DNA from 3 places in the Neobacillus sp. NRS-1170 genome. Region 3 is predicted to be linked to each of the others. Evidence: riboswitches for the same ligand, from Rfam matches in the RefSeq annotation. Region 3 holds a riboswitch; each other region holds the start of a gene.
What was found. A riboswitch is a leader RNA that binds a small molecule or an ion and turns the genes downstream of it on or off. The one in region 3 is predicted to bind S-adenosylmethionine.
Positions count from the first base shown of each region.

Region 1: linked by a shared signal. The riboswitch ahead of mtnW (2,3-diketo-5-methylthiopentyl-1-phosphate enolase) and the one ahead of ACIFOT_RS14255 (methionine ABC transporter ATP-binding protein) in region 3 are both predicted to bind S-adenosylmethionine.
Region 2: linked by a shared signal. The riboswitch ahead of ACIFOT_RS13710 (methionine biosynthesis PLP-dependent protein) and the one ahead of ACIFOT_RS14255 (methionine ABC transporter ATP-binding protein) in region 3 are both predicted to bind S-adenosylmethionine.

Region 1 covers NZ_JBITPF010000066.1:161,245-171,633, forward strand. Annotated here, with positions in the region: gene ACIFOT_RS24855 (hemerythrin domain-containing protein) at 1-238, opposite strand, end outside; gene ACIFOT_RS24860 (hypothetical protein) at 464-811, shown strand; gene ACIFOT_RS24865 (ferredoxin family protein) at 945-1,229, opposite strand; gene ACIFOT_RS24870 (FAD-dependent oxidoreductase) at 1,229-2,524, opposite strand; gene ACIFOT_RS24875 (electron transfer flavoprotein subunit alpha/FixB family protein) at 2,517-3,545, opposite strand; gene ACIFOT_RS24880 (electron transfer flavoprotein subunit beta/FixA family protein) at 3,583-4,407, opposite strand; partial or broken gene ACIFOT_RS24885 (ZIP family metal transporter) at 4,909-5,138, shown strand; gene ACIFOT_RS24890 (Spo0E family sporulation regulatory protein-aspartic acid phosphatase) at 5,128-5,370, opposite strand; gene ACIFOT_RS24895 (1,2-dihydroxy-3-keto-5-methylthiopentene dioxygenase) at 5,737-6,270, opposite strand; gene ACIFOT_RS24900 (methylthioribulose 1-phosphate dehydratase) at 6,378-7,007, opposite strand; gene ACIFOT_RS24905 (2-hydroxy-3-keto-5-methylthiopentenyl-1-phosphate phosphatase) at 7,001-7,672, opposite strand; gene mtnW (2,3-diketo-5-methylthiopentyl-1-phosphate enolase) at 7,673-8,884, opposite strand; SAM riboswitch class I at 8,959-9,067, opposite strand; gene ACIFOT_RS24915 (pyridoxal phosphate-dependent aminotransferase) at 9,146-10,324, opposite strand.
Region 2 covers NZ_JBITPF010000029.1:65,026-75,414, reverse strand. Annotated here, with positions in the region: gene ACIFOT_RS13720 (bifunctional homocysteine S-methyltransferase/methylenetetrahydrofolate reductase) at 1-1,295, opposite strand, end outside; gene metC (cystathionine beta-lyase) at 1,311-2,486, opposite strand; gene ACIFOT_RS13710 (methionine biosynthesis PLP-dependent protein) at 2,486-3,598, opposite strand; SAM riboswitch class I at 3,739-3,854, opposite strand; gene ACIFOT_RS13705 (helix-turn-helix domain-containing protein) at 3,942-4,295, opposite strand; gene ACIFOT_RS13700 (polysaccharide biosynthesis protein) at 4,909-6,732, shown strand; gene ACIFOT_RS13695 (aminotransferase class I/II-fold pyridoxal phosphate-dependent enzyme) at 6,976-8,097, shown strand; gene ACIFOT_RS13690 (acetyltransferase) at 8,113-8,745, shown strand; gene ACIFOT_RS13685 (acyl carrier protein) at 8,774-9,007, shown strand; gene ACIFOT_RS13680 (amino acid adenylation domain-containing protein) at 9,197-10,389, shown strand, end outside.
Region 3 covers NZ_JBITPF010000030.1:38,602-47,251, forward strand. Annotated here, with positions in the region: gene sufB (Fe-S cluster assembly protein SufB) at 1-178, opposite strand, end outside; gene sufU (Fe-S cluster assembly sulfur transfer protein SufU) at 229-672, opposite strand; gene ACIFOT_RS14230 (cysteine desulfurase) at 662-1,891, opposite strand; gene sufD (Fe-S cluster assembly protein SufD) at 1,891-3,192, opposite strand; gene sufC (Fe-S cluster assembly ATPase SufC) at 3,211-3,996, opposite strand; gene ACIFOT_RS14245 (MetQ/NlpA family ABC transporter substrate-binding protein) at 4,374-5,216, opposite strand; gene ACIFOT_RS14250 (methionine ABC transporter permease) at 5,232-5,900, opposite strand; gene ACIFOT_RS14255 (methionine ABC transporter ATP-binding protein) at 5,893-6,918, opposite strand; SAM riboswitch class I at 7,078-7,182, opposite strand; gene ACIFOT_RS14260 (O-acetylhomoserine aminocarboxypropyltransferase/cysteine synthase family protein) at 7,301-8,617, opposite strand.

The DNA.
Region 1 (10,389 bases), on a different contig from region 3:
AAAGAATTCCTTCTTCCCGTTCTGAATGAGGATCTAATGCTGCTTTAAATTCCTTTACTTTCGTAATTAATTCATTAAAATTCTTTTCAAGCTCTATTTCTTGATCAATTTTTTGTGTTAAAGTAAATAATCCCTCTAATTGTGCTAATAATGGGGGATGTTCACCCTTTAATTGTTTAAGTCCTTCACTTAATTCAGCCTGCGGCATTCCTCCGAAAGCACTCATACATCCACTCATAATCTTTTTCACCTCTAACCAATTTATTGCCTTAAGTATAAAAAGAAATAACCGTTTATGTAGTGACTAAGGTCACATCTAATAATTTTCCAGGTTGATCCGTCATTTTTTTGTCGAATTTATGAAAACGTTTTATATTTTTTAAAAATTTTAACATTTATCACTCAAAAATCGTTAATAGTTTCATATAATATAGTTAAGAAAGACAAAGGAGGGCAAAATCCCATGAAAACGCCAAATTATCACGATTTTTACGAAAAGGCATTAATCCCGATTGGTTTGAATGACCTTAGCTCCCTAAAGGATACGGAAGCTCATTGCCCTATTTCCCCCTCAACTCACTGGCTCATTGCAGTAGAAGGAGTGCAGCTGGCACAGCCAAAGATATATTATCATTGGAAAGTGAGTGTTTATCCTGCTGACTGCGAAGGGGATTTCAATTGGAAAACGCCATATTATTGTTCTGCAAACATGGAGTCTATAGACTCTGCAATAGCTTTTGCCAGCTCATTAATAAGTTCTGGCAAAAAAGATGAACTTACCTCCTCCACGATATTAGAGAAAATCAGCTAATCCTCATAAATTTCTTCCTTAAGCTTCACCTTCTTTTTATCCCTACTTGTGAAATAACATACATATAGTGTTTTTCTATATCTTTCAAAATAAAAAAGTGCTGTTTGCAATGTTTGCATACAGCACTTTTTTATTAGGCTAAACGGAAGACAATACCGTGTCCGCCCTTCGGATATTCCCATTTAATGTTCTGGTATGGACATCCGATACGGCAGCTACCGCACTCATGGCAGCCTTCATAGCCCACTTGCATCCTGGTCCCTTCCCATTTGTATACCTCGGCAGGACAAAAGACGGTACAAATTTTGTCAGGACATTTCGTCATGCAAATATCATGATCAAGTACGGTCAAATGAGATTTCGTGTCACACTTAAAACGGAGAAGATACTGTTTTTCTTCGATATTTTTAGTTGACATTATTTCACCGCCTTCCAAGCTCGATAAATATCTTGAATTACCCGAAGCGTTCCTCTTTCTGATGTCACACTCTTCATGATTTGTTTCTGTTTATCGCGTTTTGGTGTTCCATCTACAGTAAAGAATTTGCTCATTGCTTTGTTCATCATTGGTACATACTCTTTGAAGTATTGTGGATATTTTTCAAATGTGTGGGCAGCATCTTTATATTTCTCTAAATCTTTAATAATAAAACTATCATAAAGCTTCTCACGATAGAGATTTAAACTGGCTTCAGAAAAGTCTCCCCGATGTTTAGCCTCGATAATGGATTCTGCTGCTAATAATCCTGAATGCATCGCCATGTTCGAACCTTCACGATGAATGGCATTGACAAGCTGTGCTGCATCACCTACAACAATAACACCATTACCTGCCACCTTTGGTACAGAACGATAGCCTCCTTCAGGAATGAGATGGGCAAGATATTCGGCTGATTCACCGCCGGTAATCAACGGTTTTACCATTGGGTGATTTTTCAGGTAATCAAGCAGCTCATATGGCTTCATTTTCGCATTAATCATACTAGATAGGGTCGTTCCTACTCCGATATTTAAGCTATCCTTATTGGTATAAAGGAATGCAGTTCCAAGGTTCCCCTTAGTGGAGTCACCAAATATTTCAATCGTACAGCCTTGATTATCTTCTAAATTAAATCGGTCATTAATTTTTTCTTTTGGCAGATTAATAACTTCCATGACTGTTAAAGCTACTTCATCGGGACGGAATTCTTTATGGAACCCCAACTGTTTGGATAGCAGCGAGTTTACACCATCCGCAAGGACAACGACATCTGCGTAGACCTCACCATTCGGACGGTCGGTGCGAACTCCAATCACCTTACCATTTTCAACTATACATTCGGTTACAACGGTTTCGTTGATAAGCAGTGCACCTGCTTCAACAGCTTTCCCAGCAAACCATTGGTCAAACTGTGCCCGAAGTACGGTAAAGTTATTATATGGCTCTACTGCCCATTCAAGACCTTTATAGCCAAAGGAAACAACAGATTCCTTATCCATCATCCAAAAACGCTGTTCTATTACAGGTCTTTCAAGTGGAGCTTCCTTCCAAAATTCAGGGATGAGCTCTTCCATTTGCTTACGATATAATACACCGCCCATGACGTTTTTAGCTCCAGGGTATTCCCCTCTTTCAATAAGCAATACGTTTAAGCCGCTTTTTGCACAAGTATAGGCACAAGAAGTACCCGCTGGGCCTGCGCCGACAACGATAACATCAAATTTTTCAGACATAGACCATTTCACCGCCTTTTTCCGCTTTAAGCTTCTTAAATTGTGCGATTAGTTTAGGGACAATTTCCATTGCGTCCCCAACAATCCCATAGGTTGCGACATCAAATATCGGTGCATTCGGATCCTTATTAATGGCAATGATGAACTCAGAATTTTTCATACCAACCACATGCTGAATGGCCCCTGATATTCCGATTGCAAAATAAATTTTCGGTGTAACCGTTTCCCCTGTTTGACCAACCTGCTGTTCGTGCCTTAGCCATCCGGCTTCGACCACGTCACGTGTACCCCCAACACTTGCACCTATCGTGTCAGCCAATTCATGAATGAGCTGGAAATTTTGCAGATCCCCCATTCCTTTTCCGCCGCAAACGATTACGTGTGCATCGGCTAAATTGGCTTTTTTTGTTACATCATTCACAATTTGAAGGACTTTTGTCCTAATTTCTTCTTCTACGGTAATTTTCTCTTCGATAATTTTACCAAGCCTGCTTGCTTCTGGCTCTAATGCCTTCATGACCTTTGGTCTCACTGTTGCCATTTGTGGGCGGTGCTTTTTACAAAGAATGGTTGCCATAATATTACCGCCGAACGCAGGTCGGCTTGCTTCTAGTAATCTGCTATCTATATCTACATCCAGCATGGTAGTATCTGCGGTTAATCCGGTGCTTAAGTCAGTTGCCACCGCGCTTGCTAAGTCTTTACCGTTTGGTGTCGCTCCATATAGGATGATTTCAGGCTTATATTTTTTAGCTAAGTGCATAACACCCTTCATATATGACTCTGTTCGGTAATGTTTTAAGACTGGATGATCAATAAGATACACGGTATCTGCGCCGTAAGCTATAACCTCTTGGGCTAAAGGCTTAACTTCATGGCCAAGCAAGAATCCCGCCAATGGAACTTGCAATTTATCAGCAAGCTTTCGCCCGGCACCAAGCAGTTCAAGTGATACACCTTCAATTTTTCCGTCATTTTGTTCGATAAATACCCAGACACCACGATAATCGTCCAGATTCATGTAAACCCCTCCCTGCGGCAAAAAGATTTAGTCTTTGTTATTTGGATGGTTGTAATGTAAACAGGTCTTTTTTCTCCATTAATACTTCCATGAGCTGGCTAACTTGGTCATCAGAAGAACCTTCAAGTTTTTTTCCACCTTCAGGTCGTGGGGGTGTAAACATTTTTCCAACGATTGTTGGAGAACCCTTCAGTCCCAGCTGTGCCAGGTCAACATTTTCTAGGTCGCTAACTGCCCAAATAGTTGGCTCATACCTAGCGGCTTCAATCATGTTAGGCATTGGCGAATATTCGATATCATTAATTTCCTTTTCAATAGTTAACAGGCAAGGAAGCTGCGACTGAATTAATTCATAACCGTTTGTCAGTTTCCGTTTTATCAAAACCGTTTTTTCCTTCTGATTAACTTCCGTAACTTCGATAACATTTGTTACAGGCGGGATATCCATTCTTCTGGCAATCCCGGGCCCAACTTGTCCTGTATCACCATCGATGGCATGTTTGCCACAAATAATCATATCTACAGGGTGATCCTTGTTGATTCTTTCTAATGCTTTTGATAAGGCGTAACTGGTTGCTAGAGTATCTGCTCCTGCAAAGGCACGGTCAGTAATTAAATACCCTCTATCTGCACCTATTTCAATACTCTTTTTAATCACTGCAGTTGCTTGCGGCGGCCCCATTGATAACACTGAAATCGAACCGCCTGTTATTTCCTTAATTTTCACAGCTTCTTGAACCGCATGTGCATCGTAAGGGTTTAAGATTGCCGGGGCACTGCGCCGGTCGAGTGTGTTTGTTTTTGGATTAATTTTAATGATTTTTGTATCGGGTACTTGTTTGACACATACGACAATGTGCATGTAGGACTTTCCCTCCTCCATATAGTCTAAGAATGTTGAAAGCGTTTGCCTTCTTTGGTTATTTAAAATGCTTTTATTAACGATATATGTATCGAAATAGAAGCATATTACCCAAGTTTGATAGTTTTCTTTTTTTCCTACATGTTTAAACTAAATTTTAAAGTCATTTGGACAGTTTTCTAGGGAGTAATAACAAAAGCAGATGAAGACTTATAGATGCAGTAATGTGTGTAGAGAGTCATGATGAAAGTGTTTATTACAAAATAGTACTAATTTAACTATAAGAAATATTGAGATATAGACAATGATAAAAATCACATTAACCGTCTAATATTGTAGAAATAAATGGTTTCTTTTTTATGGGATTTTTGTTAGGAGGATTTTATGTTTGAAGTTTTTTTTGGCAGCGTTCTTTCTGCTTTATACTTCATAATAAATCTGAAGGATTATCAAGGGCTTTAGCTGCGCCTCTTTAGGAAGGAGATACCGGGAAATTAATTGTTGGCAATTGGCGCACAAAATGCGCCCGAAGGCCTTCTTGCCGCATTATTTTTAATCAATCAGCGAATTAGTAAACTGAAGGCCTTCCTTCTAGCAACCTTAACAGGTGCAATTGAAATTGTTGCTTCCTTTTTATGATATTTATTGACTTCTGTTGTTAAAGGCTTGTCCTATAGGGTTTATCATTTTCCGCAAGAGCTATGTTGTATAATATATTCTTTATACTAATACTCTTGGCCAAATCATGATCATTTGTTGAAAGGCAAATTTAACCTCTTCATTTGGCCGTGGAGTTTTTCCCATGATTTTTTGGTACTCATTGATCAATTCATCTAGTTCCTGGCTGTATTTTATCGTTTCTTCACTAGTAAAGCCCTGTGTATTGGCACTATTTATCATTAATTCCCTTTTTGCTTTGATTTCCTCAATCATGTCGGATTGATTATTACTATACTTGTACAATGTTATCCCCCTGCCTCTTACATTATTACTGTAAACTGCTAAAAAAGTAGACTACTTGAAGAATTATGACAAGAATTTTTATAAAAGTAAATACATTCGCAAAAGTAGACAAAACAATCTATTTATCTTGATATTCGACATGATTCTCGATTGATTTCTCCTTTTTTCGACAATTTACTCCACAAACGACCAGGAAATGATTCAGTTTATTCAAAAAAATCAAAGTACCTTTTTTCCTATTTTTCTAACATTTTCTATTTGTTTAATATTGAAAGGGTTTTCATTATTTTATCAAGATATTTTTTAGTATATAATTCCTATTTTATTTCATAAAAAAACTGGCTCGCTGCAGCCAGTTTTTTAACATTATTTATTTACTTTTATTTTTTCATAAATTGGCACCCAGCCTTCAGTTGTCACAAAGATACGCACCGCGACTACTTTACGATCTGCCTCTAAAGTAAAATAATGTCTTGTATTTTCAGGAACTGAAATCAAGTCTCCTGGATTCAAATGGACTTCAAAAAACTCACCATCTTTTCCTTGGATGACAAAAACACCATGCCCGCTAACAATGAAGCGGACTTCATCATCTGTATGATGGTGCTCGTTCTTAAAGTTTGTCAACAATACATCAAGATTAGGTGTATGTTCTGATAAGGAGATGACATCCTGAGCTTTATAGCCTCTTCTCGTGGAAATATCAGCAATTTCTCCTACAAAGGTATTTAAAATTTCTTCTTTTTCTTCATCACTTAATAAATACTTTTCCACTAGTGATGAAGGAAGTTTGCTAATATCCCAATTTTCATAAATTACTTCCTGAGACGCAAGAAAGCTTGAGACCTCCTCATGTTCGCGAAGTTGGTCCAGTTTGTTTTGAAATGTAATATATGCCATTTTTCATCTCTCCCCTTTAAAATATTGGCAGTGTTAAACTAGTCTGTTGATTTCCGCTCCAATCAACTGGGTAAAAAATCAACAGGAACCTTTAACACTGCTAAATATTAAACGACTTTAAATAATTGATATGGTTTATGTTCTAGCAAGCGTAATTGATAGCGAAATAAGAATTCGGAGGCTTCAAGTATTTTCTTAGCTTCAAAAGCGTTTCTTCCCCAAACTGTAATGCCATGGTTTCGGATTAAGACGGCGCCAGTATCGCCGGAAACATGTTCGGAAAATTCATTTGCAAGCATTGGGATATGGGCATAATTCCGAATAATCGGTATTTTCAGGACAGCATCCTCTTCCCATTTATCAAAAGCCTTTATCAGTTCTTGCCCTTTTAAGGTTACTTCGCCATTGTCACCATATACTTCTGAAATGACATTATTATCAATCGTATGGACATGGAGACTGCAGCCTGCATTAGTCTTACGGTATATCTCAACATGAAGCAAGGTTTCCGCGGAAGGCTTTAAATGGTTTTCTTCTACTGCATGGCCAAATTCGTCAACGAGTAAGAAATCCTCGTCTGTCCGCTTGCGCTTATCTTTCCCACTTGCTGTTACCAAAAATCGAAGCGGGTGATCACTAACCTTAATTGCCAGGTTTCCACTTGTCCCCATAAACCAATCCCGCTCAGCTAATTCATCCTTTACATCAGCTAATTCATTCCATCTTTCCTTTAGCATGATATTTCACCCACCTCAATTCTTTTTTTTATCTCCTCAATACAATCAAAGAACGTATGAAATTCCCGGTGGTTTATCCCCCACTCTAGGCATTTCTCCTGTAACAAATCTCTTGCCAATACAAAATCGGCATGCTTTGCAGCTTCAAGATCCGTTACGGAGTCTCCGATGACAATCCTAAAGCTATTTTTATGATTCAAATGACGAATGATGCTCGGTTTACAGCAGCCGCAATCATTTTTACATAAAGGATCACAAGTATGCGGCCAAAGAATCTGAATTCCTTCTTCAGAAAAATCAGATTTGTTGCAATATACTCCTGTAAATGGCCCATAATCAGCTAGAATTGGATAAATAAAGAAGTCGATTCCACCACTTACAATATAGAGGGGAATTCCTTCCTCATGTGCAAATGCAACAAACTCTTTAAAACCTGCACGAATTTTCGCATTTTCAATCGCAAATTTTGTTATTTCATCTTTTCTATCACTTGGTAACAGAGAAAATAACTTACCTACACCTTTGCAAATTGAAAATTGACGGGATAGAATCTGATTTTTTATTTCCTCCCATCCTGGAGGTGCAAATTTTTCCATGATGGCAATGATATTATCACTTTCCGTTATCGTCCCATCAAAATCACAATAAATGACTGGCATGGCCATTTACACTGTCACCTCGGCATTCCCCCATAACTGCAATGCCTTTTTGAGTTCTGGGAACTGTTCAGCTCCTTGGGCTAACAGTTTCCCTTGGAGGTTTGTTTCGATTGCCTGACGGAATGCTAAGCCTCCGCCACGTGCACCATCTGGATGACCATGGACGCCGCCGCCTGCGTTAATGACTGAATCGATACCAAAGTCACGAATTAATAATGGAACGAGTCCTGGGTGGATTCCAGCGGAAGGAACCGGGAATGCCCTTATGAAGGTATCCTCTTGCGTTAATTCGCTGGCAATCGCGAGCGCAGATTTTTTTTCCAATGCTACAGTTCCATATGGAGATGGAAATAGTGATAAATCTGCACCCGCATACCTTAGCAGCTTACCAAGCAGCAAGGAATGGGATAATCCATATTCAAGAGACGATGTTAAAGCCCCGCTGACTGCTGGATGGGCCATAAGCGGAAGACCTATTTCATCGTCCTCTCTTAATTCTTGAAGAACATCGAGCCCATATGAAAACACATTAAAAAGTAAAAGGTCTGCTCCAAGTTCTGCTGCCTTCCTTGCTTTATCCCTTAACTGAGAAGTTCTGCCTGTCAGATTAACAGCGTAAAGCGTTTTTTGGCCCGTCTCATCATAGACCTCTTTTAACACCTCTTTCCCTGCAGCGATTCTTTTTTCAAATGGTGTTAGTGTATTTTCAAAAAGAATTTCGTCATCTTTAACAAAATCGACACCACCAAGTGCCTGCTGCCTAAGCTGTTCGGCTAAAAAAGAAAGATCTTTACCAAGAACTCCTTTAAAGATGCTCATTAATAGCGGTCTATCATATACGTTTAATTTCGATCTAATCCCCTCAATCCCAAATTTCGGTCCTGGGAATAAACGCTTTATATTTTCGGCAAACTCTAAATCCAGTAATTTTATTTTTCCATCCAAAGAAAGTTTTCCAAAAACAGTTGTTAAAATCGCCGGTATATCATTTGAAAAATTAAGTGTCGGATAGGCAATACGAATCAAGGATTGATTTTCTTTTTCCGAGTGAATTCCCTCGATGGAAACGACCCTTCCCTTATGCTTTCGTAATTGGTTTTGTTCGAGTTCGGGCAAATTTGTCCATGAACCCACTGTCAGTCCTAGAGCAATTTCCTCTGCCTTTTTGTCTGGATTTTTTTCATCATGCAGTAAATATTTAGCGATTAATTCGGACATTATTACACTTCCTTTCGTAAAAACATAAAAAACCTCTTCGAAAAGAAGAGGTTAGCGGTTACCAAACTAACATCTTCTCATCTATCAGCTGCTCGCTGCAAGAATTAGCACCGTGCTTAAAAATGATTTAAGTCGGTTGCCGGGCTTCATTGGGCTAGTCCCTCCGCCTGCTCTTGATAAGAAAACGATTCGTAATATTCATTATTTTCACATTGGTTAACTTTAGTTTGGATTATCCCAAGAAAGAAATAAAATGTCAACCTATTTTTCAAAAATTTCTAAACAACTAATTCTTCTGACAGCTTCCCTTAGCCGCTCCTCCGTTGATAATAGTCCAACACGGACAAAACCTTCTCCATATTGACCGAAGCCAATACCTGGAGCAACCATAATATGTGCCTGTTCTAGAAGAATGTTAGCGAATTCCTCTGATGTTAGTCCATTGGGGACCTTTAACCATGCAAAAAAGGAGCCTTTAGGTGCGGTAACATCCCAGCCTAGTGATCGCAATCCGTCAATTAGGACATTCCTTCTTCTCTCATAAAGCTGATTTAATTCCTTTACACAATCTTGTGATGCAGTTAAGGCTTCAGCTGCAGCCTCCTGGACAGCACCAAATAAACTTACATATAGATGATCCTGCAAAAGCTCGATGGCCGAAATAACACTTTCATTTCCTACAGCAAACCCTACTCGCCAGCCGGCCATATTATAGGTTTTGGAAAGTGTATAAATTTCGATACCCACATCTTTTGCTCCTTCCACCTGCAGAAAGCTGATTGGTTTTTTTCCGTCAAAACCTATTGCCCCATAGGCAAAGTCATGGACAACGCAAATATCATTTTTACTGGCAAGCTTAACTGTGTCCTCAAAAAATTCAGCCGTAGCAGTTGCTCCTGTCGGATTATTAGGATAATTGAGGAACATTAATTTAGCACGAGATAATATTTCCGATGACAGTTCCTCATAATCTGGTAAGAAATGATTACTCTCTCTTAATGGCATCATCGCCATTTCAGCTTGGGCAAGGGCAACACCAGACCAATAATCGGGATAGCCTGGATCTGGGACCAGAATGGTATCACCAGGGTTTAACAAACACTGAGGTGTTTCTACCAGGCCAGCTTTGCCACCAAAAAGAATGGCGACTTCTTTATCGGGATTAAGGGTAACTCCATATTCTCTCAAATAATATTCTGCGGCAGCCTGTTTTAAATATTGATGTCCTTGGAAGGGCGAATATTTATGGTTGATGGGATTGGCTGCTGCTTCCTGAAGCTTCGCAACAATATGCCCGGGTGTAGGCTGGTCAGGATTTCCTTGTCCTAAATTAATAACATCATAGCCTTGTTCAAGATATTGACCAACTTTTTTCACAAGGGAGGCAAAAAATTGTTTTGGCAGACTATTTAAAAGATTTGATGACGGAAATTGTTTCAATACTCTCACCTGCTCTAACTAATTCAATTTTAGTTTGAAATTCTAGTCACAAATGATATAACTTT
Region 2 (10,389 bases), on a different contig from region 3:
TAAACGGAAGAAGCGCCAGGGAAATCTCCAACTCTAGCAGGGTCTCCGGTAATTGCGAGAACATCATGCATGCCCAGAGTATGAAGTCCCATTAGATGAGATTGCAATCCAATAATATTACGGTCGCGGCAGGCAATATGAATGAGAGGGCGCATTCCATAATTTTGTTTCAATAGATAACCGATTGATTCATTGGAAATCCGGACTTGTGCCAAAGAATTATCCGCAAGAGTAATCGCATCAATTCCTGCTTCCTTTAAAACCTTAGCCCCTTCGAAAAATTTGGTCGTATCTAGTTTTCTAGGAGAATCCAATTCAACTATAACGGAAGGTCTTTCTTTTACAATCTCCTGCAGGGGAGTTAGATCCCTTTTCGCAGCCTGGGGTTCTACGATTATCTTCTTTGGTTTTAATTTTACTATTTTTTCAGAAATCGGTACACTATTCTTTAATTCGGCAGCAAAGGCTTTAATGTGTTCAGGTGTTGTACCGCAGCAGCCGCCAAGGAGGCGGACACCTTCATTTCTAAAACTTTGTGCCGATTTTCTGAAATAATCCGCATCACCCTCATAATGGAACTTTCCATCCGTATAGGCAGGTAGACTAGCATTTGGATAAGCAGAAAGAAAGGCATGTTCAGGCAATTCAACCTGCTCCAAAGCTAATAACATATGATGGGGGCCCAGCCGGCAATTAAGACCGACGATATCCGCCCCAAGAGCTTCAAGTCTTTTTAAAGCGTCATTGACAGGAGTCCGGTCCTGTAAAAATCCAGGCTCTTGATGGGATACCTGCGCAATAATCGGCAGCTTTGTTTCCTTTCTGGCTATGGTTAGAACTGTTTCAAGTTCTTCAAAATCGTAAAAGGTTTCAAGCAATAATCCATCCACACCTTCAAGAAGGAGGCAATATAATTGCTCGCGAAAGCTGCGCTTTAATTCTTCTAACGTAATGGAATCTGGCTTAACACCTCGATTTCCACCAATTGTTCCAAGAACGTAAGTACTATTTTGGGCTGCTGCCTTTTTTGCAATAGAAACTGCAGCACTGTTAATTTCTTTAACAGAATCCTCTAAACCATACCTTTGCAGCTTTAAATAGTTTGCGGCATAAGTATTGGTTTGAATAACGTCAGCGCCGGCATCAATATAAGCCCTATGAATATTTTGGATGTGATCTGGCTGGGAAAGGTTCAATTCCTCTAAACAACTATCCTTACCGAACGAATACAATAATGTACCCATGGCCCCGTCGGCTATTAAGATTTGATTTTTTAATTTTTCTAAAAAGCTCATATACATTTCTCCTTGTTAATAAACCAAATCATTTTGGTACTGCTTCGCTAGGGCCTGTGAAAAATCTTTTATTATGTCGTCAGGATTTTCTAATCCTACAGATAGCCGCAGCAAACTATTTTTGATTCCACGCTTTTCTCTTTCTGGCTGCGGCATGGCAGCATGGGACATTTTAGCTGGATACGATAAAATGGATTCTACTGCGCCAAGGCTAACTGCAAAGACAGGGATTTTTACATTTGAAACAAAGGAGCGGACCGCTTCTTCATCAACCAACTCAAACGATAAAACAGCGCCTGCTCCCTCAGCCTGGGCCTTCTGTAATTCAAATTCAGGGTGGTCTTCCAAACCAGGATAATAAACCTTTTTAACAAGCGGATTAGCCTGTAAAAACTGGGCAATCTTTAATGTGGATTTTTGGGAGTGCTCCAACCGGACATGAAGCGTCTTCAGTCCTCTAAGCACCAACCAGGCATCTTGAACTCCTAGAACAGCACCGAAGGAGTTTTGTAAGAAATATAGCCGCTTTGCCAAATTTTCGTCCTTTACCACAGCAAGGCCGGCTACAACATCACTATGTCCGGACAAAAACTTGGTCGCACTATGGAGAACAACATCCGCACCTAGCTCTAAAGGCTTTTGTAATGCTGGTGTAAGAAAAGTATTATCCACAAAGGTTAAAGCATTAATTTCTTTCGCAAGCACACTAATCGCCTGTATGTCCGTTACTTTCAATAAAGGATTCGATGGAGTTTCCACATAGAATGCCTTCGTATTCGGTTTAATGGCTTGTTTCACTTGATCCAAATCCGTCATATCGACAAAAGTATGTTCAATTCCAAAACGTGTAAGCACCTCTGTAACCATACGGAACGTACCGCCATAAACATCTTCAGTAATCACAACATGATCACCAGAAGATAAAAGAAGAAATGCAGTTGAAATCGCAGCCATTCCGGAAGAAAAGGCAAAGCCTTTGATTCCGCCTTCGAGCTCTGCAATCACATCCTCGAGCGCTTCACGAGTCGGGTTCAAACTGCGAGCATAATCATATTTTCCGAAACTGTCGATATCAGATTGATGGAAGGTGGAAGCATGTTGAATCGGTACACTTACTGCTCCTGTAGCGGGATCAAATTTATGCCGGTTATGAAGAAGCTTCGTTTCAAAACAATATTCTTCAGATTCCATTACACAATCACTCCTTCGTTAACTTTGGCTAATGCCTGTTCAAGATCAAATATGATATCCTCTGCATCTTCAATTCCCACCGAGAAACGCAATAAACGATTACATACACCGGACTGAATTCTAATTTCTTCTGGAATATCCGCATGGGTTTGCGTGGCTGGATAAGTAATAAAGCTTTCTGTGCCGCCTAAGCTTTCAGCAAAACTAATCAGTTTTAAATTTTGTAAAAATGGATTAACCCACGATTCGTCTTTAACACGGAAGGAAACCATTCCGCCTCTTCCTGGATAGAGGACATCTGTTACCCCTTCATGATTAGAAAGATATTCAACCACAGCCTTTGCATTCTTCTCATGCTGTTTCATCCGAAGCGATAAAGTCTTCATTCCGCGCATTAATAACCAGGAATCAAATGGACTTAAGACAGCACCCGCACCATTATGATGGAAGGCCAAGGCTTCACAAAGCTCTTTGCCTTTTGCGACAACAAGTCCGGCAAGCACATCATTGTGTCCGCCTAAATATTTCGTTGCACTGTGGATAACGATATCTGCGCCAAGTGCAATCGGCTGCTGCAATAGAGGAGTATAGAAGGTATTGTCAACAATCAGGAGAATCCCGTGCTTTTTGGCAATCTTGGATACCTCAGCAATATCGGATTCCTGCATAAGCGGATTGGTTGGAGTCTCAAGGAAAATAGCCTTTGTATGCGGAGTAATTTTCTTTTCGATCTCTTCCGGACAACACGTATTGACATATTGACTGTTCAAACCCCATTTTTTGTAGCCTTTTTCTAATAGACGATAGGTTCCACCGTATAAATCCTCGCTTACAAGCCATTCATCACCGGATTCAAATAAGGCAAGAATCGTTAATATAGCGGCCATCCCAGAGCTGCAGGCAAACCCTTGAACACCGCCTTCTAAATCAGCGATTGTCTTTTCAAGAAGCTGGCGTGTTGGATTTCCGGTTCTGATATAATCAAAACCAGTTGATTGCCCAATCCCCTCGTGGCGAAAGGCAGTTGAAAAATAAACAGGCGGGTTAACGGTTCCAGTTGCAGTCTCACTTCGATTTCCAATTTGGGCTAATTTCGTATCAATTTTGTACATAATGCACACTCCTTGTTTTATAAAAAATATAAGTATCATATAATTTGAACTTTAATTCATTGTGGTGCTAAAGGCTGTTAAAAAAAGAAAAAAGCCTTCTATAAGAAGAAGACTTTTGTTAGACGATCACTTTGTCATTCTTCTTATCTCGCAAATTAGCAAATAATTTGCAGGACTTAGCACCTTTTCAATGGACAAGCCACTGAAGGTTGCTGAGGTGTCGCAGGGCCATTCCCTCAACCTCTCTTGATAAGAAATTAATATTTAGATTATTTATAAAATTTACTACAATAAGGATGTTGTGTCAATTGGTTTTTTAACCATTTAAATGATTAAAGCGCTTTCATCTGCTTTTTTCCCAGTTTTTAAATTTAATAAAGTTTATATATTCTTTAAAATCATCTTTATTCATGCCATCTTTAATGGCTTTTTCAATAATTAATTGCCACTCCTCGTCCAGTAGTTCCTTCCCATTTGAACTCGAAGGATTTGCAGACTGATCCATTCCAGTTAGTAAAAACTCCATGGAAACATCTAAAGGCTTTGCCAGCTTCATTAAAAAATGAATAGAGGGGTTTTTATTAAGATTACGCTCAATATAGCTTAAATAAGACTTAGAGACATTTGCTAACTCTGCCAGTTCTGTAATCGAAAATCTTTTTTCTTCTCTTAATTTCTTTATACGCTCTCCAATCATAAGTTTCTCCTCATTACCATAGTATTTTATATGCAGTATAAATGTTATGAATCTAGCAGGTTTCTCAAGATAAATTTATCAAAGCACAGAGGTTTAATATGTTCGTTCAAACGAAAAATATTATTCAACTAATCACTAATTGGTAAAAATAGTATACTATATAATATGTTCTGTTTAAAGAACATATTTATGAGAAAATGAAAAAAATTGATAGATATATGCTGTTTATTATGGATAAATGAGCGAATTTCAATTTTTTTTTAATTTGCTTTTTTTTATAAAGAGATTATAATGTTCTTTATAAAGAATTAACTTTTAGTTTGAGACAAAAAATTAAAGGGTAAAGGTAAAAATTTTTTTATTCGCGTTGTTCTATATTAAAAACAAGTTGTTCTATTAATAATAGGTGATGTCTTCTTACCATTATCAATGAAGGCACTCGGTCATGCTGTGGGTTGCAAAATACCTTAGACGCGCTTTGTCGTCGGGAGTGTGATGTGAGGGTGGGTTAGATGCCCATTATTAATGATTAAAGATTTTGATTATCCCTGCTTTAAGAAGACGGATAATCAAAATCTTTAATTTTAATTACTCTATTCAAAGGGGAGAAAGTATGACTTATCGCCAAAGAGTGTCTCTATTTTTTTTAGTCGATTCCTGTATTGTCTTAACCGCAATTTTTTTCAGCAGATTCTTGGTAGATGCAACTGTACATGTCATTACTTTTCCAATTATTGTCACTTCTGTAACTATCCTAGTTAGCCATCATCTATTCTCGCTATATTTTAAACTGTATAAAAAAGCTTGGGAGTATGCAAGTATAGGAGAATTGCTAATTATATTTAAGGTGGTAACTGTATCTATTATTGTGGCAGCTTTACTTCAGAAGTTTTTCACTCTTGAAATACAGTTTCGTCTACTAGTAAACACATGGTTTCTTCATATTTTTTTAATTGGTGGATCCCGTTTTTTTTGGAGACTGTACCGTGATTCGCTTATTAATAATAACCATAATAAAAAACGGACTTTAATTGTTGGCGCGGGTTCAGCAGGGACAATGGTGGCCCGGCAGCTCATTAAAAATCAAGGGGCGGATCTCTTTCCTGTTGGGTTTATTGATGATGATCTTTACAAACAGCAATTAGATATTTTAGGAATACCTGTTGTCGGTGGAGTGAACTCTATTGTTCAGGTTGTTAAAGAACTTCGCATTGATAATATTGTTATTGCAATTCCTTCATTAGGCAGAAAAGAGTTAAATATTATTTTTCAGGAATGTGCTAAAACACCTGCTAAAACGCAAATCCTCCCTATGCTTGAAGATATAGTCACGGGGAAGGTTTCAGTTAGTCAGTTCCGTGATGTTCAAGTAGAGGATCTATTAGGCAGAGATCCTATCGATTTGGATATTGAAAAGATTTCATATTACCTTACAGATAAGACAGTGTTGGTGACGGGGGCGGGAGGCTCAATAGGATCAGAAATTTGCCGCCAAATTGTACAGTTCAGGCCCAAAAAGTTGATTCTATTAGGACATGGTGAAAACAGTATTTATAAGATAGAGATGGAATTGAAGGAAGTATATACTGATTTATCCATTGAATTTATTACTGAAATAGCTGATATCCAGGATGCAGAAAAAATAGACTTGGTGATGCGTACTCATCAACCGGATGTAGTTTACCATGCAGCGGCCCATAAACATGTACCTTTGATGGAACGTAATCCTGAAGAAGCTGTAAAAAATAATGTTATTGGAACAATGAATGTTGCAAATGCTTCAAGCTGGAATGGCGTCAAAACCTTTGTCATGATCTCAACGGACAAAGCAGTCAATCCAACAAGTGTAATGGGCGCAACAAAAAGATTGGCTGAAATGGTCGTGCAGTCCGTTGGTAAGGGAAGTAAGACGAAATTCGTTGCAGTTCGGTTTGGCAATGTGCTTGGGAGCAGAGGCAGCGTCATTCCCTTATTCAAAAGGCAGATTGAAAAAGGCGGACCGGTTACCGTTACGCATCCAGAAATGATTCGTTATTTCATGACGATCCCAGAAGCCTCAAGGCTTGTGATTCAGGCAGGAGCTTTTGCTGAGGGAGGGGAAATATTTGTTTTAGATATGGGAGAGCCAGTAAAAATTGTCGACCTTGCACGAAATCTAATTAAATTATCCGGAAATTCTGTTGAAGAAATCGGAATTGAATATACGGGGGTACGTGCGGGTGAGAAGCTTTTTGAGGAGTTGTTAAATAACGATGAAGTTCATAATAAACAAATCTATTCGAAAATTTATATTGGCAAAAGCTCAAAACTATATATACAAGAAATAGAAGAATTTCTTACTATCTTCTCAGGCCTTGAGAAAGAGGAAATTAAGGAAAGGCTTATTCAACTTGCCAATCAAAAAGAGGGTAAGTCACAAATTTCTATTTCGGTATAACAATCATATGTACTGATTCCTGGAGATGGCAATTAAATAATCCTGATGGGTATATTGATGAGCAAAAATTTCTAGAAGATTCCCAGATAGCTGGAATGATAATTAACTAGAATTATTTTTTTCATGTGAATTTATTTCTTCCTGGAAGAACCCGGAATAAAAGTATGAAATGCAAGATGATTGGGGGCATATAATTTGGTAGTTAAAACAAAGCAAAGGAGAATTTTTCTTTCCCCGCCCCATATGAGCGGAAGAGAACAGAAATATATTAATGATGCATTCGCATCAAACTGGGTTGCACCTCTAGGTCCAAATGTCGATGCTTTCGAAATGGGAATAGCCAGTTTTACTGGTGTCAAGAGTGCTGTTTCTGTTAGTTCAGGAACCGCTGCGATTCATTTGGCACTTTCTTTATTGGATGTCCAAAAAGGAGATACCGTATTTTGCTCAAGTCTTACTTTTGTAGCGTCCGCCAATCCAATCTTATATCAGGGGGCAGAGCCAGTATTTATTGACTCAGAACCGACCACCTGGAATATGTCTCCATCAGCACTGAAGGATGCATTTGTGAATGCTGTTGCTTCCGGTAAACTGCCAAAAGCCGTCATCATCGTAAATCTTTATGGACAATCTGCCAAAGTGGATGAGCTTGTTTCCATTTGTCAGCAATACAGTGTTCCCATAATAGAGGATGCTGCAGAATCCCTTGGTGCCAAATATAAAGGTAAAGTTAGCGGTACATTCGGAGAATTTGGTATTTATTCGTTTAATGGCAATAAAATTATTACAACATCGGGCGGAGGCATGCTTATTTCTAATAATTCTGAAGCAATTGGTAAAGCTCGGTTTTTAGCCACTCAATCGAAGGATCCTGCTCTGCATTATCAGCATAGTGAAATCGGGTATAACTATCGCATGAGCAATATTTTGGCTGGAATCGGCAGAAGTCAGTTAGAGGTATTAGGAGAAAGAGTCGATGCCAGAAGGAAAATCTTTGAAACTTATCAAAATGAATTAGCCCAACTTCCCGGAGTTTCGTTTATGCCGGAATTGGACGGAACTTTTTCGACTCGGTGGTTAACTGCATTAACCATAGATGCAAATAGACTCGGTGTTTCCAACGAAGAATTACTATCGTCATTAGATTCGGAGAATATTGAGGCTAGACATGTTTGGAAGCCGCTCCACATGCAGCCGCTATTCAGTAATTGCAAGTACTTTCCGCATTACAAGAATGAGAGTGTTTCCGAAAAGCTTTTTAAAACGGGAATATGTTTACCATCCGGTTCTAGTATGACAATTGAAGAACAAATGAGAGTGATTAACTGTATCAAAAAAAGAGTAAAACAAATAAACTTTTTGTAAGGAGAAATCTTAAGTATGAAAAGATTATTGATCGTTGGTGCCGGAGGTTTTGGTAACGAAGTATTATTTTGGGCTGAGCAAATTCAAAAAGAGAATATCTTATGGGAGGAAATAGCTTTCATTGATGATAACCCAGATGCTCTTAATGGATTAAGTATTGATAATAAGGTCGTATCCTCAATTGAGGAATTTGAACCTCAAAAAGAGGATTATTTAGTATGTGCGATTGGGAACCCAAAGGATAAACTTCGTATTTGTAATCAACTTTTACAAAAAGGTGCTAAATTTACAAATTTAATTCATCCTACAGCAGTAGTTGCAGAAAATGCTGTTTTAGGGACAGGTGTTATATTAGCTCCTTATTCAATTGTTTCTAACAACAGTACTATTGGTGATTTTGTTACATTAATGAGCTTCTCAATTATAGGACATGATGCAAAAGTAGGCAGTGGCTGCACTATTTGTGACCATTGTAATGTAATGGGAAACGTTAGTATAGAAGACTCTGTTTTTCTTGGCGGAAGTGCAGCCGTTTTGCCAAGTATTCATATTCAAAACAATGCAATAGTAGGTGCAGGAAGTGTAGTAACACGTAAGGTAAAAGAAAATACAACAGTATTTGGCAATCCAGCGGTTAAGGTTATTTAAGAATTTAAATTTAGAAAGGGAGATCAAAATGAAAATAGAGGAATTTATTCAAAAAATCGCTGAAGCTTTATATGAGGAGGAAAATGTATTAACAATTGATACTGTTTTAGATGAATTGGATGGCTGGGATTCCTTGGGCAGATTGGAGATTTTTTCACTTATTAAAGAGGAGTTTGAAAAAAGTATAGACCCAGAATCCCTTAGAAACTGTCAAAAAGTTGGAGACATAATTGATTTAGTGGAAGACGGTTTAAAAGTTTAAAACGAACATGTACCATTAATTATATTTTTATTTCTCTTCACCAAAATTTTGGTATTATTTCGCCCCATAAGTACACTTTCAAAAGGTGCAAATTGGCTTTTGATATCAGAGATAAATTGTTTTGGCTTCTTTAAGGGTTTAGGATTATTCGCAAAGAAAAAGAATAATTTTTAAGAGGAGAAATATAATTTGAAAATCAATGCACTAGAATATTTAAAAGAGACGGCAATAAAATATCCTAATAAGCCAGCAATCATTGATGGGGAAAGAAGTATCACGTTTCATGAATTAGAAATAAAATCAAAATGGTTAGGATTTATTATACAAACAAAAACAAAAAGTCGTAATCTACCAATTGCAATTTTTTTGCCAAAAGGATTGGATGCCATTGTTTCCTTTATGGGTACGCTCAACAGCGGGAACTTTTATGTACCTATGGATGTGAAATCCCCTGAAACAAGAATAAATGCAATATTAACTAATCTTAATCCATCAATAATAGTTACAAATAAACATTATAGAAGTATTTTACTTTCATATGGTGTAGCTGAACATCTACTTGTACAAGTTGAGGATATAGATGAAGAACCGGATAATTTTGCACTGTCTTTTGAAGAGCATATTTCATTTAATATGATCGATACAGATCCGATTTACACAATTTATACCTCTGGGTCAACGGGAGTTCCAAAAGGGGTTGTCATTTCACATAGAGGTGTTATCGATTATATTGAATGGGCAAAGAAAACTTTTAATATAGACGACAAAACGATTATTGGTAATCAGGCACCTTTTTACTTTGATAACTCAACTCTGGATATTTATCTTTCTATGGCTGCCGGTTGTACTTTAGTAATCATTCCGGAACAGTACTTTGCATTTCCTATAAAATTAATGGATTACATTAACGAACTAAATATTAACTTCATATTTTGGGTTCCTTCTATCTTAATAAATATAGCAAATTTTGATATTTTAAGTCAAATGTCGAATTTCGGCTTAACCAAAATTCTATTTGCCGGAGAAGTAATGCCTACTAAGCAGCTTAATTATTGGAGAAGAAATTTACCTAGTGCCCTATTTGCTAATTTATATGGCCCCACTGAAATTACTGTTGATTGCACATATTATATAGTTGATCGCGACTTTGATGATAATGATCCATTACCAATAGGCAAGCCGTGCCGTAACAGTAATATCATTATTATAAATGATGATAACAAAGAGGCTGGGGTTAATGAAATTGGTGAGTTATGTGTAAAAGGTAGTTCTTTAGCTTTGGGCTACTGGAATGATCCGGCAAAAACGAATGCAAGCTTTATCCAAAACCCCTTAAACAGCAACTATCAGGAAAAAATTTATAAAACCGGTGATTTAGTCTA
Region 3 (8,650 bases):
TGTAAAAATGCTCAAGTGATTTCAAACGGAAATCCAACATCCATTGCGGCTCGCTCTTAAGCTTTGAAATCTCTTCAACAATTTCCTTTGTCAATCCACGCTTTGATCGGAATATGGAAACGTCTTTATCGGCAAAACCATATTTATAATCACCGATTTCAGGCATTTTTTTTGCCATTATCGTGTCCTCCATTCATAAACGAGAGGGGCTTTCAAACCCCTGCCGTTCTATTGTTGTTCCTCTTCCTTTAAACTCTTTTCCATTGCCTTCCAAGCAAGTGTGGCACACTTAATTCGGGCTGGAAATTTGCAAACACCTTGAAGTGCCTCGATATCGCCTAAATCGATATCGTCATCATCGTAATCTTTTCCCTGCATCATATCGGAAAAAATCTGCGCCAGCTTTAACGCTTCTTCGATTGTTTTACCTTTAATAGCCTGCGTCATCATTGAAGCGGATGACATGGAAATCGAGCAGCCTTCCCCTTCCTGTTTTGCGTCAACCACGATCCCATCTACCACCTTAAGGGTTAAGCGAATGCGGTCGCCGCAAGTTGGGTTGTTCATATCTATCGTATGGCTGCCATCTTCCAAAACCCCGCGATTGCGAGGATTTTTATAATGATCCATAATAACTTGACGGTACAGTGTATCTAAATTATTAGAAGACATCGCTGAAATACTCCTTTGTTTTGACAAGCCCTTCAACAAGTTTATCAATATCTTCTTCGGTATTATATAAATAGAAGCTTGCACGAGCGGTTGCAGAAGCTTTTAACCATCTCATCAGCGGCTGGGCACAATGATGTCCGGCGCGGACTGCGATTCCCTCCGCATCTAGAACTGTCGCAACATCGTGCGGGTGAACGTCTGCTAGATTAAACGTTACAAGTCCTGCACGCTTTGCCGGATCAAGCGGGCCATAAATGGTCATGCCTTCAACCGTTGACATTTTTTCTAAAGCATAGGCTGCAAGCTTATGTTCATGCTCGGCAATATTGTCTAATCCCACTTCATTTAAAAAGTCGATAGCAGCACCTAGACCGACAGCACCTGCAATAATCGGTGTACCGCCTTCGAACTTCCACGGTAGTTCTTTCCATGTTGATTCGTATAATTGAACGAAATCAATCATTTCGCCGCCAAACTCGATTGGTTCCATTTTTTCAAGCAAATGTTTTTTCCCATAAAGAACACCAATGCCGGTCGGACCGCACATTTTGTGTCCTGAAAAAGCAAAGAAATCACAATCTAAATCTTGAACATCAATTTTCATATGCGGGGCACTTTGCGCACCATCCACTACCATAATCGCTCCATTTTCATGGGCAATTTGGGCGATTTCTTTGACTGGATTGATGACACCAAGAACGTTAGAAACCTGCATCACCGAAACAACTTTCGTATTCGGTGTTACTGTTGCTCGTACATCCTCGAGTGAAATCGTTCCATCCTCTTGAAGTGGAATATACTTCAATTGGGCACCTGTTCGTCTGGCAACCTGCTGCCAAGGAATGATATTACTATGATGCTCCATATAGGTAATAACGATTTCGTCGCCTTCCATCAGGTTCGCCGCCGCATAGCTTGCAGCAACTGTGTTGATGGAAGTAGTTGTGCCTCTTGTAAAAATAACTTCTTGAATCGACTTGGCATTGATGAACTTACGAACTTTTTCACGGGCACCTTCGTAAGCATCAGTAGCTCTTGTTCCTAGTGTATGCACACCGCGGTGGACATTGGAATTGATTTCACGATAATATTTTTCAACGGTTTCAATAACCTTTAGGGGCTTTTGGGAAGTTGCTGAACTATCCAAATATACTAAAGGCTTGCCGTTAACCTCTTGATCTAAGATTGGAAACTGTTTGCGAATTTCCCCGATATTCATTAGCGTACTTTCCTTTCAATCACTTCAGTTAGCTGTTTCTTTACTCCTTCAATCGGAAGCTGGTTTACAACTGGAGCAAGGAAGCCATGAATAACTAAGCGTTCAGCTTCTTTTTTCGGAATTCCACGGCTCATCAAATAATAGAGCTGGATTTTGTCAACACGGCCAACTGACGCTGCATGTCCTGCAGTTACATCGTCCTCATCAATGAGGAGAATTGGGTTGGCATCGCCGCGTGCTTTTTCGCTAAGCATCAATACGCGTGATTCCTGCTCTGCATTTGATTTAGAAGCGCCATGTTCAATTTTGCCGATTCCGTTGAAAATGGAAGAAGCACTATCCTTCATTACGCCGTGCTTTAAGATATAACCTTCTGTATGTTTACCAAAGTGGACGACCTTTGTAGTAAAGTTTTGTGTTTGCTCTCCGCGTCCAACCACAACTGTTTTCGTGTCGGCATATGCGCCGTCACCAAGAAGGTTTGTTGTATTTTCGGAAATCGTATTGCCTTCATTCATTAAACCTAGTGCCCATTCAATCCGAGCATCTCTGCCAGCAACACCGCGGCGGTTCACGTAGGTAGTGATTCCTTTTGCCAGGTAATCAACCGCACCATATTGGACCTTCGCATTACTATTGGCAATGACTTCAGTTAGAATATTGGCTAGTGTATTCGTTTCTTCCATCGTTGAAATATAGTTTTCAACGTACGTTACGGAGCTGTTGTCATCCGCCACGACAATCACATGATTGAATAGATTCGCTTGGGCATCATCCTGTACAAACACCGCTTGAATTGGTTCAGAGATTTCAACATTTTTAGGAACGTATAAGAAAGCTCCCCCATTCACAAGCGCAGCGTGAAGGGCCGTTAAACGGTGCTCATCAGCGTTAATAGCCTGAGTCATATAGTACTTTTTCAATATGTCGCCATGATTCTTTGCAGCGGTAAAAATATCGGTAAAAATAACACCCTTTGCTTTTAGATCTTCTGATAAAGATAAAAAGCCAGGAGTTTGATTTCGTTGAATGTATAAGTTCTTATTCTCTTCAACTAATGCTTTTACTTCCTCTGGAAGTTCAGCTAGTGAATTGTAAGCAGCACTTTTTACAACATGCTGATTAAATTGTGTGAAGTTCCATTTATCAATTTTCGTTTTGTCAGGGCGAGGCATTGGTAATTCTTCGAAATGTTCTAATGCCTTTAGACGAAGCTCTGCAAACCAGGCAGGTTCGCCCGTCTCTTTTGAAAAAGAACTCACAAACCCTTTATCAAATGGTAATTTTGTTTCTGTTGTCATTGTAATCCTCCTAACTGCTTACGCTTCTTGCCCAACTGTTTCATCTTCAATGCCGAGCTCTTTCTTGATCCAGTCATATCCTTCTGCTTCTAAGCGTTGTGCCAGCTCTGCGCCGCCTGATTTCACAATACGGCCTTGCATCATAATATGCACATGGTCAGGAGTGATATAGTTTAAAAGACGTTGATAGTGAGTAATAATTAAGCAGCCAAAGTCTTCGCCGCGCATTTCATTAACACCCTTTGAAACAACCTTTAGAGCGTCAATATCAAGACCAGAGTCAATTTCATCTAAAATCGCAATTTTTGGTTCCAGCATCATCAATTGCAGGATTTCGTTACGCTTTTTCTCACCGCCGGAGAAGCCTTCATTTAAGTAACGCTGTGCCATATCTAAATCCATTTCTAAGAATTCCATTTGCTTATCCATTTTGCGAATAAACTTCATTAAAGAAATCTCATTGCCTTCACCTAAACGGCTATTTAGGGCTGAACGTAAAAAATCGGCATTTGTTACGCCGTTGATTTCACTTGGATATTGCATTGCAAGGAAAAGACCTGCGCGAGCACGCTCATCAACTTCCATTTCCAGAACGTTTTGACCATCTAATGTGATGCTGCCGCTTGTTACTTCATATTTTGGATGCCCCATGATTGCGGAAGATAAAGTGGATTTACCTGTTCCGTTAGGACCCATAATTGCGTGAATTTCTCCACCTTTTATTTCAAGGTTTACACCCTTTAAGATTTCTTTCCCATCAATTTCTACGTGTAAATCCTTGATAGTTAAAGTTGATCCAGCCATATTAATACCTCCGAAAAGAATGTTTTGTATCTTGTAGATCAAAGGAGATCTATAACTCTATTCTCATTTTATTCTCATTCCAATCTTATAACAAATGAAATGTATTAGCAACTCTTAAACAGTAAAAACCAAGCAGCTATTTTCATTGAGGCTGTCCTAAATGAGAATGAAAAGAGTTGTTTTTAAAAAATTCAGATAACTATCCAATTATGTAAAAACACTCGATTAAAATAATACCTCATTTTTTTAATAATTGCCAAGTCGATTCAAGTATAAAGTCTTTTGTATTTTTACCCATTTAGGTTGATTCATGTATCCTCAGTTTCTACCTATTTATATGAAAAAGCAGGCTCACATCGCCTGCTTTTTCATAGTAATTATTCAGATACCGGTACAACTGCACCTTTGTATTTTTCAAGGATAAAGTCTTGGATTTCTTTTGAATGAAGTACTTCAACAAGTGCTTTGATTGCTGGCTTGTTTTCATCACCTTTACGAACTGCAATTACGTTTACATATGGTGATTCTTTATCTTCAATCGCAATGGAATCTTTAACTGGGTTTAAGCCCGCATCAATCGCATAGTTTGAGTTGATTAGAACTGCATCGCCTTCGCCATTGTTATAGATTTGTGGTAATAATTTTGCTTCATAGTTTGCATCAAATTTTAAATCCTTAGGATTTTCAACAACGTCTTTCAATTCAGCTTTTGTTTTATCAATGCCATCTTTAAGCTTGATTAGACCTTCTTTTTCAAGCAATGAAAGGAGACGGCCGTGGTCTGCTACAGAGTTGCTCATGATCAGGTGGGCACCTTTTGGAAGGTCGCTTAGTTTTTTGTATTTCTTAGAATAAACACCAATTGGCTCGATATGGATTCCGCCAGCATTGACAAAATTATATCCAAACTCTTTATTTTGAGACTCTAAGTAAGGAATGTGCTGGAAATAGTTAGCATCAAGTTCTTTTGAAGCAAGAGCTTTGTTTGGTAAAACATAGTCAGTGAAGGTTGTAATTTTTAAATTAATCCCTTTTTCTTTTAAAAGCGGTGCTGCTTTTTCAAGAATTTCAGCGTGGGGAACAGTAGATGCCCCGACAACTAATGTTGTTGTTTTGCTGCCCTTTTCAGTAGTACCTTCTGATTTTTCTTCAGATTTACCGCAAGCTACCAGCGCAAGTGCAAGTGTTAGTGCTAAAAGTACTGTTAACCATTTTTTCATTTTAACCTCTCCTTTTTATCTTTTATCTAATTTTGAAGTGATGAAATCACCAATAAATTGAATCACAAACACAATAAGTAAAATGACGACTGTTGCCATAAAGGTGACATCATTTTGGTTTCGCTGGTACCCATAGTTGTAAGCGAGACTTCCTAATCCGCCTGCCCCAATCGCTCCTGCCATCGCCGTGTAACTGACAAGGGCAATAGCTGTAACGGTAATCCCTGAAATGAGTGCCGGCATTGATTCCGGAAGAAGCACCTTCCAGATAATCGTACCAGTTGTTGCCCCCATTGATCTGGCTGCTTCAATGACTCCTTTATCAATCTCCCTGAGTCCAATTTCCACCATCCGCGCATAAAACGGCGCAGCACCAATTATTAATGAAGGCAATGCAGCATTAACGCCAATCATTGATCCAACCAATATCGTAGTTAACGGAATTAATAACACGATTAAGATTATAAACGGTATGGAACGGAAAATATTCACGATTGTACTGAATACAGCGTTAATCGGTTTATTTCCCCATAAGTTTCCATTAGAAGTAAGAAATAATATTAATCCAAGCAAGGTCCCTAAAATAAAGGTTGCAAGCACCGAAATCCCCGTCATATATAGGGTATTTTTTGTTTCTTGCCACAGAATAAGCCAATCTACATTTGGAAAATACTCCTTAATCATTTGCTACCACCTCCACTCCTACCTGCTGAGAACGGATAAAGTCAACTGCATTCATGACTTCTTTTTCGTCCCCATCGATATGGATGAAAAGCGTACCATATGAACCACTTTGCGTTTGTGATATTTTCCCCTGCAGGATATTTACCGTAATATTGTTATTTCTAATTAAATTAGTGATGACCGGCTGCTCAGCAGATTCCCCAATGAAGGTTAGTTGGACAATCAGACCGGATTGATAGCGTTCAAGCAAATGCTCTGCAGTATCCTTTGTTTCTTCCGGCTCTGTCACCTGTTGGACGAATCGTTTTGTAATCGGCTGCTGAGGGTTTTTAAATACATCGAGTACTGAACCAAGCTCAACCACTTTTCCGCTTTCCATTACCGCAACACGGTGGCAGATTTTTCGAATGACATGCATCTCATGTGTAATCAATACAATGGTTAAGCCAAGCCGTTTATTAATATCAACTAATAATTCCAAGATTGAATCCGTTGTTTGCGGATCGAGCGCGGAGGTTGCTTCATCACATAGCAAAACCTTTGGGTTATTCGCGAGTGCCCTGGCAATTCCGACCCGCTGCTTTTGCCCGCCGCTCAGCTGTGAAGGATAAGCATTTTCTCTGCCTTCAAGGCCAACGAGCTTAATGAGCTCATTAACTCTTTTTTGTCTTTGTGAGCTTGGCACTCCAGCTATTTCTAATGGAAAAGCAATGTTTTCGCTGACTGTCCTTGACCAAAGAAGGTTAAAATGTTGGAATATCATGCTGATTTCCTGGCGTGCCTTTCGAAGTTCGCTGCCCTTAATTTTTGAGATAACACGACCGGCTACCGTTACGCTTCCATCGGTCGGCAGCTCAAGTCCGTTGAGCATACGTATTAAAGTACTTTTCCCAGCACCGCTATATCCAATTACTCCGAAAATTTCTCCTTCTTTAATTTCCAGGTTGACTTCATCGACGGCTTTTAGCTGCCCCTGTTTCGATGGATAGATTTTTCGGACATTTTTTATCGAGATCATAGATTCGTTTCACCTACTTTTTATCCTGTTTACTTAAAATTCTGAAATTACAACCTATTACTTGATTATAGGGTTTGATTGATTGGTAGAAATATTCCTATTTTAGGAAAATAAAAAGCCCTTCTGCACAGGCAGAAAGGCATTATTAATATAACCTTTCTCCCATCTCCCAAAGCAAACGCTTTGTGTGAATTGGCACCATTTCAATAAATTGACGGTTGCCGGGTTTCATCGGGCACATCCCTCCACCTCTCTTGATAAGAGCATCCTATATATTCAATTAACACGTTAAATTATTTAAGTAATTATTTTACGAAAATTATCGTACCACGGATAAAAAGGAGTGTCAATGAAATTTTTTAAAAAAAGAATTTAGGAAATATTAAACATTTGCTTTTAACGAAGTTAAGCCTGTTGCAGACTCAATCGCGGATTCTAGATCTTCAATCAAATCCTCGACGTTCTCGATACCAATTGATAGGCGGATTAAATCTTCTGATACTCCTGCTGCCTTAAGGCCTTCAGAATCTAACTGCTGATGAGTAGTACTAGCCGGATGAATGATTAAGCTTTTTGCATCCCCAACATTGGCAACATGAGCCCATAAAGAAAGGGAATCAATAAGCTTCGCTCCTGCTGCTTTTCCACCCTTAATTCCGAAAATAACCATAGATCCTGCACCTTTTGGCAAATATTTTTTTGCTAAGTCGTGATCAGGATGTGTTGTATGCCCTGGATAGGAAACCCACTCTACGGAAGGGTGATTTAATAAATATTCAACGACTTGGTTTGTATTGGCGATATGCTCTTTCATGCGAACATGCAGTGTTTCAAGACCAAGTGTAAACAAGAAAGCATTTTGTGGACTTAAGGCTGGTCCAAGGTCACGAAGGAGCTGGACTCGCGCTTTGATAATATATGCTGCGGCCCCTAGTGCCTCTGCATAGATAAGATCATGATAGCTTGCATCTGGAGTAGTAAAGCCAGGGAATTTAGACGAATTCCAATCAAACTTGCCGCCATCAACAATGATGCCGCCTGTCGTGGTGCCATTCCCTAGGAGCCACTTGGTTGCGGAGTGTACCACAATATCTGCACCATGTTCAATTGGTCTGCAAAGGTAAGGTGTTGCAAAGGTATTGTCAACAATTAATGGGACTCCGGCCTCGTGAGCAATCTCGGCAATTTTTTCAATATCAAGAACTCGCAAGCTTGGATTACCAATTGTTTCAGCAAAGACTGCTTTTGTTTTTTGGGTAATAGCCGTGCGGAAGTTTTCCGGATTATCTGCATCTACGAATTTTACTTTAATCCCGTATTTAGGGAGAGTAACCGCAAATAAATTATAGGTTCCGCCATAGAGATTGGAAGCTGCAACAATTTCATCGCCTGCTTCGGCAATATTTAGGATTGCGAGTGTGATGGCAGCCATCCCGCTAGCGACTGCCAGGGCGCCGACGCCTCCTTCTAGAAGGGCAACACGTTCTTCAAATACGGTCGTGGTTGGATTATGAATTCGGGTATATATGTAACCTGGTTCTGCTAAGCTAAACAGGTTTGCTGCATGTTCTGTGTTTTTAAATTGATAGGCATTGTTTTGGTAGATTGGAACTGCGCGTGCTCCTGTCACGGGATCTGGTGATAATCCGCCATGAACACTTAATGTTTCAAACCGATACTTTTTTTGATTTTCAGCCATTACTCCCACTCCTTTTAAAATAAATACCCCCGC